3 regions of the Streptomyces sp. NPDC087787 genome follow, and region 3 is predicted to be linked to each of the others. Evidence: riboswitches for the same ligand, from Rfam matches in the RefSeq annotation. Region 3 holds a riboswitch; each other region holds the start of a gene.
What was found. A riboswitch is a leader RNA that binds a small molecule or an ion and turns the genes downstream of it on or off. The one in region 3 is predicted to bind cyclic di-AMP.

Region 1 (4,572 bases), on a different contig from region 3:
GCGCGGCCCGCGCCTCCTTGGCGTAGCGCACGGTGTCCCGGCGGGCCTGCTCCAGCGCCGGGTGCGCGCGCAGCGCCGCCAGCGCCTCCGCGTGCCGGGCGTCGTCGGTCAGGTCGGAGTCCAGCAGCTCGCACAGCGCGAGGTCCTCGGGCAGCCCCAGCCGGGCCGCGCGCTCGCGCAGCCTCAGCACCGGCAGCGTGGCGATGCCCTCGCGCAGGTCGGTGCCGGGCGTCTTGCCCGACTCGTGCGAGTCGGAGGCGATGTCCAGGACGTCGTCCGCGAGCTGGAAGGCGACGCCCAGCCGTTCGCCGTACTGCGTCAGCACGTCCACGACGGTCTCGTCGGCGCCGGACATCATCGCGCCGAACCGGCACGACACCGCCACCAGCGACCCGGTCTTGCCGCCCAGCACGTCCAGGTAGTGGTCGACCGGGTCCCGGCCGTCCTGCGGGCCCGCCGTCTCCAGGATCTGACCCGTGACCAGCCGTTCGAACGCCAGGGCCTGCACCCGCACCGCCTCCGGGCCGAGGTCGGCGAGGATCTGCGAGGCCCGGGCGAACAGGAAGTCGCCGGTCAGGACCGCGACCGAGTTGCCCCAGCGGGTGTTGGCGCTGGCCACCCCGCGGCGCACGGCGGCCTCGTCCATCACGTCGTCGTGGTACAGCGTGGCCAGATGGGTCAGCTCCACCACCACGGCCGACGGCACGATCCCCGGCGCGTACGGGTCACCGAACTGGGACGCGAGCATCACGAGCATCGGCCGGAACCGCTTCCCGCCCGCCCTGACGAGGTGCTGCGCGGCCCCCGTGATGAACGGGACCTCGCTCTTGGTGGCTTCGAGCAGCCCTTCCTCGACAGCCGCCAATCCGGCCTGGACATCGGCTTCGAGAGCCTGGTCCCGCACGCTCAGCCCGAATGGCCCGACGACGGTCACGAGGGGTCTCCTGTCTGCTGGTGTCTGCTGGGATTCACACGGTTTGTCGATAGGTCGCTGCCCTCACTCAAGTCAGCGTATCCGGTCACGTTTCGATCACCGATATCGCCCACCTATACGGGCCAGGCCACATCACCCGACGTGACCACCGTCACGCGTCGGCCACATGGCCCATCCACACCCACACTCGAAGTCCGATTCACCCCTATTAGGACTTCAATTCCCTTTAGCGGTAATTGCCTTTCGAGCACACAAACCGTGAGTTGGGTCACTCCGCCCCCCCTCCACGCCATCTCTCGCACTCCTTCACATTCCCTTTACGGTCAGGGGAGTTGACCCTTGACGGACGCAAAGGATCAAGCGCCACATACGCCCCGACCAAGGTCAAATAGGGCGATGTGTGATTCAGCCACTTGTTCGGGACATGTGCTCTCGCATACGTTCCCGGCCATCGGGCGGACGCCGAATCCTGCCGCCGCCCGTAATCCCAACGACCGAATGAACCACGGCAGGAGCGGGGGACCCAGGTAAGCCGCCGGGCCGGGCTCGTACGTCCTGTGCCGTACGGAGCGCCGGAACGGCTCGGGGTGAAGCCGTGCCCTTCAGGGCGCGGCCGGGCACCTCCCCGCCCGAACCCGACAGCTCACCTCGCAGGCGACGGAGAGGAATTCCCCCATGCCTGCAAACGGTCAGCGCCGCTCTTCCCGCACCGCCCGTCTCGTCCGCACCCTCGCCGTCACCGGCACGGGCGCAGCCGTCCTCGCCGTGCCGCTGCTCGGCGCGACGACCGCGTCCGCGGCGACCCCGGCCACTGTTCACACGGCCTCGAGCTTCGGCTACCCGAACAACCTCGACGGCTGGATCCGGGCCTCCCTGGCGGTCATGGCGCAGAAGGGCATCCCGGGCTCCTACAACGGGATCCACCGCAACATCATCCGCGAGTCCTCGGGCAACCCGCGTGCCATCAACCTCTGGGACTCCAACGCCAAGAAGGGCATACCCTCCAAGGGTCTGCTCCAGGTCATCGACCCGACCTTCCGGGCCTACCACGTGAACGGGACGTCCTGGGACATCTACGACCCGATCGCCAACATCACGGCCGCCTGCAACTACGCGGCCAAGCGGTACGGCTCCATCGACAACGTCCACGGCGCCTACTGACCGGACGACGGCCGGCCCACACCGGCTGGTGCCCCGGCACTAGACAAACAGTCGTTCGAGGACGACGGCGATGCCGTCGTCCTCGTTCGACGTCGTGACCTCGTCGGCCACCGCCTTCAGCTCGGGGTGGGCGTTGGCCATGGCGACCCCCCGGGCGGCCCACTGGAACATGGGGATGTCGTTGGGCATGTCGCCGAAGGCGAGGGCGCGCTCGCGGCCGAGGCCCAGGTGTTCGGCGGCGAGCGCCAGTCCGGTCGCCTTGGTGATGCCGCACGGCTGGAGCTCCACGGTCCCGGGGCCCGACATGGTGACCGTGGCGAGGGACCCGACCGCACCGCGGGCCGCCGCCGCCAGCTCGTCGTCGGACAGCACCGGATGACGCAGCAAGACCTTGCTGATGGGCGCGTGCCACAGCTCGTCGCGCCGTTCGACCCGTACGGCGGGCAGCGCCGGGTGCGGCATGCGGTACCCCGGCTCGATGAGCGTGAGCCCCTCGGTCCCGTCCTGGTCGACCGCGGCGTACACCTCCCCCACCTCGGCCTCGATCTTGCCGAGCGCGGTCTCGGCCAGCTCCCGGTCCAGGGTGACCGACCACAGCAGACGGTCGCCGCCGGCGTCGTAGAGCTGTGCGCCCTGACCGCACACCGCGAGTCCCGTGGTGCCGAGGACGCCGAGCAGTTCCCGCACCCTCGGCGCCGGCCGCCCGGTCACCACGAGGTGCCGGGCACCGGCGGCCGCCGCCCTCGCGAGCGCGGCGAGGGACCGTTGGGACACGGTGTCGTCGCCGCGCAGCAGCGTTCCGTCCAGGTCGGTGGCGATGAGGGTGTATGCGAGGGCGGCCATGATCAGAGAATACGGATGCCCCGGCCCGCCGACTCGACCGGAGCCGGACGAACGTGCTTCGAGGGCGCCCGTTCCCCAACTTCTCAATGAGTGAGGGCTCTTGGCGCCTCCCGTCCGGATCGGGTTCCGCCTCAACCGGTCGTGCCACCCCGGCGGTTGGTCCGCCACAGCTGATAGAGGTGCCGGGCGCCCGGCCGCACGAAGCGGGCGAGCATCGTCACGAACGGCAGCGGATCGTCACCCGCGAGCCAGGCCAGCTCCGTACCGCTAGCCCTCGCCGGCGCGTGCGGTGTGGTGTAGCCGCTGCGGCGGTAGGCGAGGAGGGCGGGCAGGTCGATGTTCTCCACGACGTAGCGGTGGCCGGTGCGCTGCTCGCCCTCCGGGACGGGGCGGCCTGTCAGGTCGAGGTGCATGGCACGGACCACGTCCACGCCCGAATCGCTCTCGAAGAGCCGGAACTGCGCGCCCATGCGCGGATTGAAGTCGAGGAGCTTGTACTGCCCGTCGCGCCGGTCGAAACGCAGGTCGAGGTCGACGATGCCGGTGAAGCCGATCTGCTTGATGAACCGGGCGGCGAGATCGGCGAGTTCCGGGTTGTCGACGACGTACGCGTTCGCCGTCATGCCCGCGTGCGGCGGCCAGGAGCGGACCTTGACGCCGGTGAACATCGCGAGCGGGGTCGAGCTCCGGTCGAAGTAGGCGTGCACGATCCAGTCCTCGGCCTCCTCCCGCGGCAGGTACTCCTGGAGGATCACGCCGGGCCGCTCGCCCCAGTCGCGGGCCAGGGCCAGCAGGCCCTCGCGGCTGTTGATCCTCGTAGTGCCGTTCACCGCGGGGCTGCTGCGCCGCACGAACGCCTCGCGGTTCTTGGCCACCACCGGGAAGCGGGTCTTCTCGGCGAACGCCACGATGTCCTCGTACGACTCCGGGAACGCGGCCCTGGGGCTAGGGATGCCGTGTTCCACGCACAGTTCGTGCAGGCCCTGCTTGCTGGCCAGGCGGCGCGGCAGGCCGGCGGTGACGGGCGGGAAGAGGAAGGGGCCCTTGAGCTCCTCCTGGTGCTCGGCGATGAGGACCGCGGCCTCCTCGTCGGTGGGCACCAGGACGGCGGGCCGGCCGATGCGGCGGCCGATCCGCAGCAGACCCTCCACCAGACGGTCCGCGCCCTCCGTTCCCCTGGTCGGCCAGACGAACGCGCGTTTGAGATAGCGGGAGGACGCCGCCGGTGTGTAGGCGTCCTCGGTGATCGCGTACATGGGCACACCCAGACGGCCCAGGCTGCGGATCGCGCCCACCCCGCCGTGGTGCAGCGGGTAGTCGCCGAACTTCACGATCAGGCCCGGCACCTCGCGGTCGGCCCGGAAAGGCACACTGACGGCATTCCTGGCCACGGGTCCCCCCACGTGTCCCCCATTGAGCGGACCCACCCCGTCCGCGTCCCCAGAGGACGCTAAGCCGGAATTGCCCCCTCCCACAAGGCCAATTCGGACATTGCAAACTCTTTAGACACTGCCCAAGACATGGGATGCCCCCGTAACGTGTGGCCCGACCACATGGCATTCCGGATAAGGAAGGCAGCACCCCATGCCCCCCTTCGAGGTCCCCGAGGGCGACCCCTTCGGTCCGCACAACCT
Region 2 (4,572 bases), on a different contig from region 3:
CGCTCGGTTGACGCCGCCGGGCACGCCAGACGCGAGAGAGGGGCGGCCGGGCATCCCGGCCGCCCCTCGTCACCCGAGGCCGATCACTACGCCTTGGGCGTGGCGTGCGGCGCGCAGGTCACGTCCGCCGAGTCGGTCTTCCCGGTGAGCAGGTAGGTGTCCACCCGGTCGTTGATGCACGGGTTGGCCAGGCCGGTGACTCCGTGGGAGCCCGCGTCCTTCTCGGTGATCAGACGGGAGCCCTTGAACCGCTTGTGCAGCTCGACGGCGCCCGCGTACGGCGTGGCGGCGTCCCGGGTGGACTGCACGATGAGCACCTCGGGCAGACCCTTGCCGGTCTTGACGTCCACCGGGTTCTGCTGCTTGACCGGCCACGTGGCGCACGGCAGGTTCATCCACGCGTTGGCCCACGTCATGAACGGAGCGGTCTTGTGGAGCCGCGTGTTGTCCCGGTCCCAGGTCTTCCAGTTGGTGGGCCACTTGGCGTCGGTGCACTCCACCGCGGTGTAGACGGCGTTGCCGTTCTCCGAGGAGATGTTGCCCGCGATGTCGGACATGTCCGGGGCGGCGGCGTCGACCAGCGCCTGGGTGTCACCCGCGACGTACTTGCTGAACACCTTCGCCACCGGCGCCCACGACGAGTCGTAGTACGGCGCGCTCTGGAAGAAGGAGATCAGCTCGTTCGGGCCGACGACCCCGCCGATGGGGCTCTTCTTGGCGGTGGCGCGCAGCTTCAGCCACTGCTGCTGGACGGCGTCGCGGGTGGCGCCCAGGTGGTAGGTGGCGTCGTTCGCGGCGACCCAGTCCTGCCAGTCCTTCCAGCGGCCCTCGAAGGCGACGTCCTGGTTCAGGTTGGCCTGGTACCAGACGTTCTCGCGGGCCGGGTTGACGACGCTGTCGACGACCATCCGGCGCACATGGCCCGGGAACATCGTGCCGTAGACGGCGCCGAGGTAGGTGCCGTAGGAGACGCCGAGGAAGTTGAGCTTCTGCTCGCCGAGCGCGGCGCGGATGACGTCCAGGTCGCGGACGGTGTTCGGCGTGGTCATCTGCTGGAGCATGGCGCGGCCGGTGCGCTGGAGGCAGCCCTGCGCGTACTCGCGGGCCAGCTTGCGCTGGATGCTCTTGTCGGCCTCGGAGTCCGGCACCGGGTCCAGCTTGGAGCCCTCGGCGAACTTCTGCGGGTCCGCGCAGGAGATGGGCGCCGAGTGGCCGACACCGCGCGGGTCGAAGCCGACGAAGTCGTAGGCCTTCGCCACGTTGGCCCAGATGGCGTTCTTGTTGGTGACCCGGGTCGGGAAGCGCAGGCCCGAGCCGCCGGGGCCGCCCGGGTTGTAGAGGAGGGCGCCCTGGCGCTCCTCCTTGGTGCCGGTGTTGCCGATGCGGTCGACGGCCAGCTTGATCTGCTTGCCGTAGGGGTCGGCGTAGTCGATCGGCACCGAGACGTAACCGCACTGGATGGGCTTGGCCAGCCCCCAGTCGGCGGGGCAGTCCTGCCAGTCGATGCCGGCCTTCGCGGCACGCTCCGCGGCGATCGCCGCGCCGCGGGTCTCGCGGTCCTGTCCCTGGCCGTTGTTCGCGCCGGCCGCGGGCGTCGCCACCGCGCCGGCTATCAGGGTCGCCGTGACCAGCGCACCGGCCGAACCGAGCGCCAGCACCCGGTTCCTGGGTCTCATGTCCCTCAAGGGGGACCTCCCCGTACGTCGTTGCGAATTCGGTACGGGGATCTTTGCGGCTGCGAGGTCCCTGAGAACAGGGGTCGTTGACCTTCTTTGCCAATCCGATAAGCGGCGCGGCGTGTCCCGCTGAGCGGAACCACGAGGGTCTCGGCGGCGCCCGGAGGGCCGGCGGCGGTCGGCATGGAGGGCCGGGAGGCTCCGGGGTGGTCCGCGCGGCGGGCGGGCCGGGCTGGACCGGCGGCCGGCGCCCGGGGTGCCAGGAGTCATGAAATATGGGCTGGTTGACCAGATCGTCCCGAATTGCCGCTCAACGGGTGCCGCGCCGGACGCGGGACGAGCCGCCGACCCCCGACCCGCGCCGAGGCGGAGCTGATCGGCCGTTCCCCGGAGGCGACCGGCCGGCTGGACCGCGCCGACCCGCGCCGGCCCGGGGGCACCTACCGGAACCCGCGGGCGCCGCGGAGGCAGGACGGCGAGCCGCGCACCATACCCTTCACCACGCCGCCAAACTGCGGAAGTTGACGTCATCCACCACCGGGGGCGCGGCGGGCGCAGGAGGCGGCGCGCCGCGACACGCGGCGCGGAATGTCCCCGAATGACCGACCGCCTTTCGGTGTAGGTTCGGCTCCCTTTCCGGGACCGCCACAGTTGCGCAACACGCCTCCCCGAACGGCGGAACAAGGCGTTCCGGTGCTGGTCCGGGGGTCGTCGGGTGAGTGGGCGTCCGTTCGATCGCGAAGGTGTCCACCCGAACGGGCGCGTGGTGAGTAACAACACAAACACTCGCTTCCATTGGGATTTTCGGACATCCGTGGGTGAAGATCCCTGTCTGACGACAAGCCCCCGCCACAACGGCGGGGCGGTCCGGGCGGACGCCGAGTCCTGCCGCCGCCCGGATGACCGGTCGACAGGAGTGGATCGGCAGGAGTGGAGGACCCAAGCACGACGGGTCGCCGGAACGGTCACACCATGGCCGGCCCGAGCAGCCCTTGGGGTGAAGCCGCGGCAACGCGGCCGGGCAACTTCGCCAGCCCGAATCCGACAGGTCATCCTTCACAGGCGGCTGACGAAGGGTTGCGCATGACCGCGCTCAATCGTGTCCCGTCGCTGATGGCCCGGGCCGGTACGGCCTCGGCCCTGACCCTGGCCGCCGTGGGCGGCTCGATCGTGGTGCCGGGTGTGGCCTCCGAGGCCTCGGCCGCGACGATGGCGTCCCAGGCGCTGAAGATCGCGGCGTCCAAGAAGGGGTCGCCCTACCAGTGGGGCGCCTCGGGGCCGCGGAGGTTCGACTGCTCCGGGCTCACGCTGTACTCGTTCAAGCGGGCGGGCAAGAAGCTGCCCCGCACGGCCGAGCAGCAGTACAACAAGAGCCGGCACATCTCGGCGGGCAGCCGCCGGGCCGGGGACCTGGTGTTCTTCCACTCGGGCTCAAACGTGTACCACGTAGGCATCTACGCCGGCTCGGGCAAGATCTGGCACGCCCCGAAGACCGGGGACGTGGTGAAGCTGCAGAAGATCTGGACGAAGAGCGTCTGGTACGGCCGGGTCAGCTGACCCGGCTGCCGTGCGGGGCGGTGGCGGCGCCGCGGCGTCGTCACCGCACGTTCCTACGGTTCCTGGCCCGTGGCCGTCACGGGTCGGGCGGGAGCCGTCCACGGAAGTTCGATGCAGACCGTCTTGCCGCCCTCCCGGGTCGGCCGCACGGTCAGTCTGCCGCCGCACTCGGCGGTGAGCCACCGGATGATCACCATGCCCCGGCCGTTGTCCTGCTGGACAGCGGCCGGCAGTCGTTTCGGGAACCGGGGGTGGCTGTCGGTGACCCCGATGCACAACCGTTCGTCACGCACGAGGACGAGGTCCACCGTGAAGGTGGGTGACTGCCCCAGAGTGTGCTGTACGGCGTTGGTGGCGAGTTCGGAGACGATGAGCCGCACCGTCTCGGCGGTGTCCGTGGCCGGCGGCAGGCCCCACTCCGCGAGCGTGCCGGCCACATAGGCGCGGGCCGCGCAGACCGAGGCGGGATCGCTCGGCAGAGTGACGGATGCTTCCAGATGGTCTGCCATGGCGACGTCGTCCCTTTCCCACGGGAGCGGAGTCCGACACTGAGCGGATGGTTCGAGTACGGTCCCGCACTGGTGCTTCGCCGTCAGACTGCCATCAGTGCTCCGCTCTCGGTGGCGATCCACCGGGATATGCATATATCTGTCGCTCGATGCGGTGAACTCTGCGACGGAAGACCGTATGTGAGGCGGGTCGCGTGGAGCGTTCAGAGGGAGCGAGGGAGTAACCCATGCAGCACGGTCCCGCGGTGCGCCGCCGGAAACTGGGCGCCGAACTGCGCGCGCTGCGCACCGGCGCGGGCCTCACCAGCGGTGAGGCGGCCCGCCTGGTCGGCTGGCACCAGTCGAAGGTCAGCCGGATCGAAACCGGCACCAGCGGGGTGAAACCGGCCGATGTGCGCTCGCTCCTGGACGCGTACGCGGTCCACGACTCCCAGCTCCGCGAGTTGCTCCTGGTCCTCGCGGGACTGGACGACGGCGACGGCCGGCACCACTGGTGGCACGCCTATCGCGGGGTGCTGCCCCCGACCTACCGGGACTTCATCAGCCTGGAGTCGCAGGCGAGCGGGATGCGCACCCTGGAGACCTCGGTCGTCCCCGGACTGCTGCAGACCCCCGAGTACGCCCGCGCGGTCACCCGGGCCGCCGTGGACGGGCTCGACGAGGACCGGCTGGACGCGCTGGTGGAGGTGCGGCTGGCCCGCCAGGACGTGCTGCGCGCGCGACCGCCGCTGGAGCTGGACGCGGTCCTTGACGAGGCGGTACTGCGCCGCGAGGTGGGCGGTCCGGAGATCATGCGGCGGCAGCTGGAGCGGCTGACGGAGGCGGCCAGG
Region 3 (4,572 bases):
CGGTACGGGACCGGGTACGGGGACGTACGTGCGACGGGCGAAGCCGTACGCTGTGCGGCTCAGCCGCCGTGGCGGCCGAGCCCTTGCCGCGCCTACTGGGCGGAGCGGAACCGCGGGAAGGCCGAGCGGCCCGCGTACACCGCGGCGTCGTCGAGGATCTCCTCGATGCGCAGCAGCTGGTTGTACTTGGCGACGCGCTCGGAGCGGGCCGGGGCGCCGGTCTTGATCTGGCCGCAGTTGGTGGCGACGGCCAGGTCGGCGATCGTGACGTCCTCGGTCTCGCCGGAGCGGTGGGACATCATGCACTTGAAGCCGTTGCGCTGGGCCAGCTCGACGGCGTCCAGGGTCTCGGTGAGCGAACCGATCTGGTTCACCTTCACGAGCAGCGCGTTGGCGGCGCCCTCCTCGATGCCGCGGGCGAGACGCTCGGGGTTGGTGACGAACAGGTCGTCGCCGACGAGCTGGACCCTGTCGCCGAGCTTGTCGGTGATGACCTTCCAGCCGGCCCAGTCGTCCTCGAACAGCGGGTCCTCGATGGAGACGAGCGGGTAGGCGGCCACCAGCTCCTCGTAGTACTCGGTCATCTCCGCCGCGGAGCGGTCCTTGCCCTCGAAGAGGTACTTGCCGTCCTTGTAGAACTCGGAGGCGGCGACGTCGAGCGCGAGGGCGATCTGCTCGCCGGGCGCGTAGCCGGCTTCCTTGATCGCTTCGAGGATGAGGTCGAGGGCCTCGCGGTTGGAGCCGAGGTTCGGGGCGAAGCCGCCCTCGTCGCCGAGGCCGGTGGACAGGCCCTTGCTCTTCAGGACCTTCTTCAGGGTGTGGTAGACCTCGGTGCCCCAGCGCAGGGCCTCGGAGAAGGACTCCGCGCCGATCGGGGCGATCATGAACTCCTGGATGTCCACGTTGGAGTCGGCGTGCGAGCCGCCGTTCAGGATGTTCATCATCGGCACCGGCAGCAGGTGCGCGTTCGGACCGCCCAGGTAGCGGAAGAGGGGGAGGTCCGAGGCCTCGGAGGCGGCGTGGGCGACGGCGAGGGAGACGCCGAGGATGGCGTTGGCGCCCAGCGAGCCCTTGTTGTCGGTGGCGTCCAGGTCGAACATGGCCTGGTCGATCAGACGCTGCTCGGTGGCGTCGTAGCCGACGAGCTCCGGGCCGATCTGCTCGATCACGGCGAGGACGGCCTTCTCGACGCCCTTGCCCTGGTAGCGGTTGGGGTCTCCGTCACGGAGCTCGACGGCCTCGAAGGCACCGGTGGAGGCGCCGGAGGGGACGGCGGCACGACCGGTGCTGCCGTCGTCGAGGCCGACCTCGACCTCGACCGTGGGGTTGCCTCGGGAGTCCAGGATTTCCCGGGCTACGACGACGTCGATGGACGGCACGAGCATCTCCTTCTGGGATGTGACGCTGAAAGTGCGGGGCGTGAGCCCTGCGACTAGAGCCTAACCGTCCCGGGGCGGCGACCGGCCGACCGACCGCCTCATGGACAGAGTGACAGTACCCTTTGTTCCCGTTCGGAACAAAGGGGAGGGGAATCTTCGGGAACGGGACGGTGTGCGGGAGACGAAAAAAGCCCCGCCCCGGGCGCGCAGGGGGGAACGCGCCGGGGCGGGGAGCCCGTGGAGGGCGGGACGGGCCCTTACTTCAGGTGGAGCTGCTGGCCCGGGTAGATGAGGTCGGCGTTGTCGACGACGTCCTTGTTCAGCTCGAACAGCTTCTGCCAGCCGCCCTGGACGCCGTGGCGGGCGGCGATGGAGCTGAGGGTGTCGCCGGAGACCACCTTGTACTCGCCGTCGCCCTTCTCGACCTTCTTGCCGGTCGGCGTGGTCACGGTCCCGCTCGGGGCCGAACGCGTCGCGGAGCGGCTGGCGGCCTGCCGCTCGGTCGAGCGGGTGGCGGTGCTCTTGGCGGAGCTGCCACCCGCCGACGAGGACGCCGAGCCCGACGAGGACGACGACGCGGGGGCGCTGCCGGTGTAGGCGGCGCCGGACAGGCCCTTGCCGCAGACCGGCCAGGCACCCTTGCCCTGGCCCGCGAGCACCTTCTCGGCGACGGCTATCTGCTGCGACTTGGAGGCCAGGTCGGCGCGCGACGCGTAGGAGGTGCCGCCGTACCCGGCCCAGGTGGAGTTGGTGAACTGGAGGCCGCCGTAGAAGCCGTTGCCGGTGTTGATGGACCAGTTGCCACCGGACTCGCACTGTGCGACCGCGTCCCACTGGGAGGCGGTGGCGGCGGAGGCGTCGCCGACCGCCATCAGCGGGGCGGCGACCGCGGCGCCGGCGACACCGGCGAGCGCGACGACACGGGTGGCCCTGGACGGACGGCGGTGCTTGCCCTTGCTGGAGAACAGCATGGATGGATCCCCTCACCGACGCCTGCGAGGTGAGCTGTCGGGTTCGGGCCGGTTGAGTTGCCCGGCCGTGCCTCGTACACGAGGCACGGCTCCACCCCTAGCCGCTCCGGTCAACTGCCCGGTGCGGCGCCTACCTTGGGTCCCCCGCTCCTGCCCACGGCGCTTGACGCGACGACTGTTCCCGTGCGGCCGCTGGCAGGATTCGGCGTTGCGGCAGCCGGGGCTCGCGGTGACGAGCGGTCACGACCGTAGGCACGCGCTCCGCCGAATTCCAAAGACGATCAGGGCTTCTGAGACTCATCCCACACTTTCCCCGAATGGGGCATTCGGGGCGAAGCGTGACGTGAACTCCCGCTACTTCTGGGGCGTTTCGGTAGGGATATTCAGGGTCTGACCGGCGGAGACGTGGTTCGGGTCGGACCCGATCGCGCCCTTGTTCGCGGCGTACAGCGCATCCCATCCGCCGGGCACGTCAAGGGAGTCGGCGATGGACTCGAGGGAGTCGCCGGCGCGAACGGTGTAGGAGTCGCCGGCGCGTGCGGCGTGGCGGCCGGCGGAGGCGGCCGTGTGGTTGTCGACCAGGTTCTCGACGGCACTGCCGCCGCGGTGCCGCCCGCCGCCCAGCGCCCCGGTGTCGACCAGGGCCGAACTGCCGCCGACCTGCCAGGACTTGTCCGTACCGCCCGGCTCCGGCGCGACCGGGGACGAGGTGTCGGACGACTGGGACCCGCTCACGGCGACATCACGGGATGTGTCGGACTTACCCGGCTTACCCTTCTTGGCCGGCGAGGACGGCGAGGGTGAGGACGTGGTGGGGGACTCGCTCGGGTAGTCGGAGGAGTCGGCCGGACCGGGCTCGGTGTCCGACGAGCCGGACGAGTCGGCCGGCGTCTGTGACGAGTTCGACAGACCGAGGTCGTCGGTGAGCGACTTCCCGGAGGAGTTGGAGGATCCGGTATCGCCCACTCCGGTGTCCACCTTCGCCGCCTCGGACTTCTCGCCGAGACCGGAGAGCAGCCCGCACGTCGGCCAGGCACCGGGACCCTTGTCGGCGAGCACCTTCTCAGCCACGGCTATCTGCTGGGACCGGCTCGCCTGATCGGCGCTCAGCGCGTAGTCGAGGCCGCCGTACTTCTCCCAGTCGTCCTGCGTCATCTGCAGGCCGCCGTAGTAGCCGTTGCCGGCGTTGGAGCTCCAGGCGCCGCCGCTCTCGCACTTGGCCACCTTGTCCCAGGTGTTGCCGTCGGCGGCGCTGGCGGCGCCGGCGCCCATCAGCGGGATGGCGATGGCGGATCCGGTCACTCCAGCGGCGACGAGGAGGGCCGGAGCCTGACGGGGCCGACGGTGACGGCCGTTCCCGGAGAGCATACGGAGACCTTTCGTGCGACAACGCTGACCGGCGTGGCGGCCGCGACTCGGCGCCACGCTGATGGGTGAAAGTAGCCGCTGACGCTCGCTTGTTACAAGTTCATGCCGCACAGATCACGTGAAGATCACACAGCTGACGCTGTGTCATGTTCGGGGCCGTCAGTGGGTAGGGGCGATGCGGCCGCAGGCGCCTTTTCCGGCCTTGTCCGGCTTCCCTCCGACTTACCGACCAGGGGTGAACCGCACCGGCAGCGTCCGCAGTCCGCGCATGATGAGCCCGCCGCGCCAGCGCAAATCGGCCGGATCCGCGTCCAGTTGGAGGTCCGGAAGCCGGGTGAGGAGGGTGGCCAGCGCTGTCTGGCCCTCCAGTCGGGCGAGCGGCGCGCCGAGGCAGTAGTGGATGCCGTGTCCGTAGCCGAGGTGTTGATTGTCACGTCGCCCGAGATCGAGGACGTCGGGGCTGTCGAACCTCTCCGGATCCCGGTCGGCGGCGGCGAGGACGACGAGGACCGGGTCGCCGGGGGCGATGTCCTGCCCGCCGATGGTGAGCGGCTCGGTGGCGTAGCGCCAGGTGGCCAGTTCCACCGGACCGTCGTAGCGCAGGAGTTCCTCCACTCCCGTCTCCAGCAGGCCGCCGTCCCCATCGGCGAGGGACCGCTGGAGCCGGTCCCGCTGCTCGGGGTGGGTGAGCAGGGCGAAGGTGCCGTTGCCGATGAGGTTGACGGTGGTCTCGAAACCGGCGAACAGGAGAATGAAGGCCATGGCGGCGGCCTCGTTCTCGGTGAGGTGCTCGCCGTGGTCGGAGGCGCGGATGAGGGCGGAGATGAGGTCCTCGCCGGGGCCGGGCTCGGCCG

Region 1: another riboswitch for cyclic di-AMP. It lies ahead of ACIOWN_RS23810 (transglycosylase SLT domain-containing protein); the one in region 3 lies ahead of ACIOWN_RS24750 (transglycosylase family protein).
Region 2: another riboswitch for cyclic di-AMP. It lies ahead of ACIOWN_RS21455 (C40 family peptidase); the one in region 3 lies ahead of ACIOWN_RS24750 (transglycosylase family protein).

The regions. Positions count from the first base shown of each region.
Region 1 covers NZ_JBIUVQ010000015.1:138,027-142,598, reverse strand. The annotation lists gene ACIOWN_RS23815 (polyprenyl synthetase family protein) at 1-934, opposite strand, end outside; cyclic di-AMP (ydaO/yuaA leader) riboswitch at 1,417-1,604, shown strand; gene ACIOWN_RS23810 (transglycosylase SLT domain-containing protein) at 1,610-2,095, shown strand; gene ACIOWN_RS23805 (HAD family hydrolase) at 2,135-2,938, opposite strand; gene ACIOWN_RS23800 (ATP-grasp domain-containing protein) at 3,070-4,308, opposite strand; gene fahA (fumarylacetoacetase) at 4,523-4,572, shown strand, end outside.
Region 2 covers NZ_JBIUVQ010000013.1:105,985-110,556, reverse strand. The annotation lists gene ACIOWN_RS21465 (lysophospholipid acyltransferase family protein) at 1-11, shown strand, start outside; gene ACIOWN_RS21460 (alpha/beta hydrolase) at 87-1,676, opposite strand; cyclic di-AMP (ydaO/yuaA leader) riboswitch at 2,543-2,756, shown strand; gene ACIOWN_RS21455 (C40 family peptidase) at 2,760-3,233, shown strand; gene ACIOWN_RS21450 (ATP-binding protein) at 3,287-3,742, opposite strand; gene ACIOWN_RS21445 (helix-turn-helix transcriptional regulator) at 3,970-4,572, shown strand, end outside.
Region 3 covers NZ_JBIUVQ010000016.1:79,934-84,505, forward strand. The annotation lists gene eno (phosphopyruvate hydratase) at 93-1,385, opposite strand; gene ACIOWN_RS24750 (transglycosylase family protein) at 1,637-2,350, opposite strand; cyclic di-AMP (ydaO/yuaA leader) riboswitch at 2,355-2,522, opposite strand; gene ACIOWN_RS24755 (transglycosylase family protein) at 2,705-3,718, opposite strand; gene ACIOWN_RS24760 (cytochrome P450) at 3,941-4,572, opposite strand, start outside.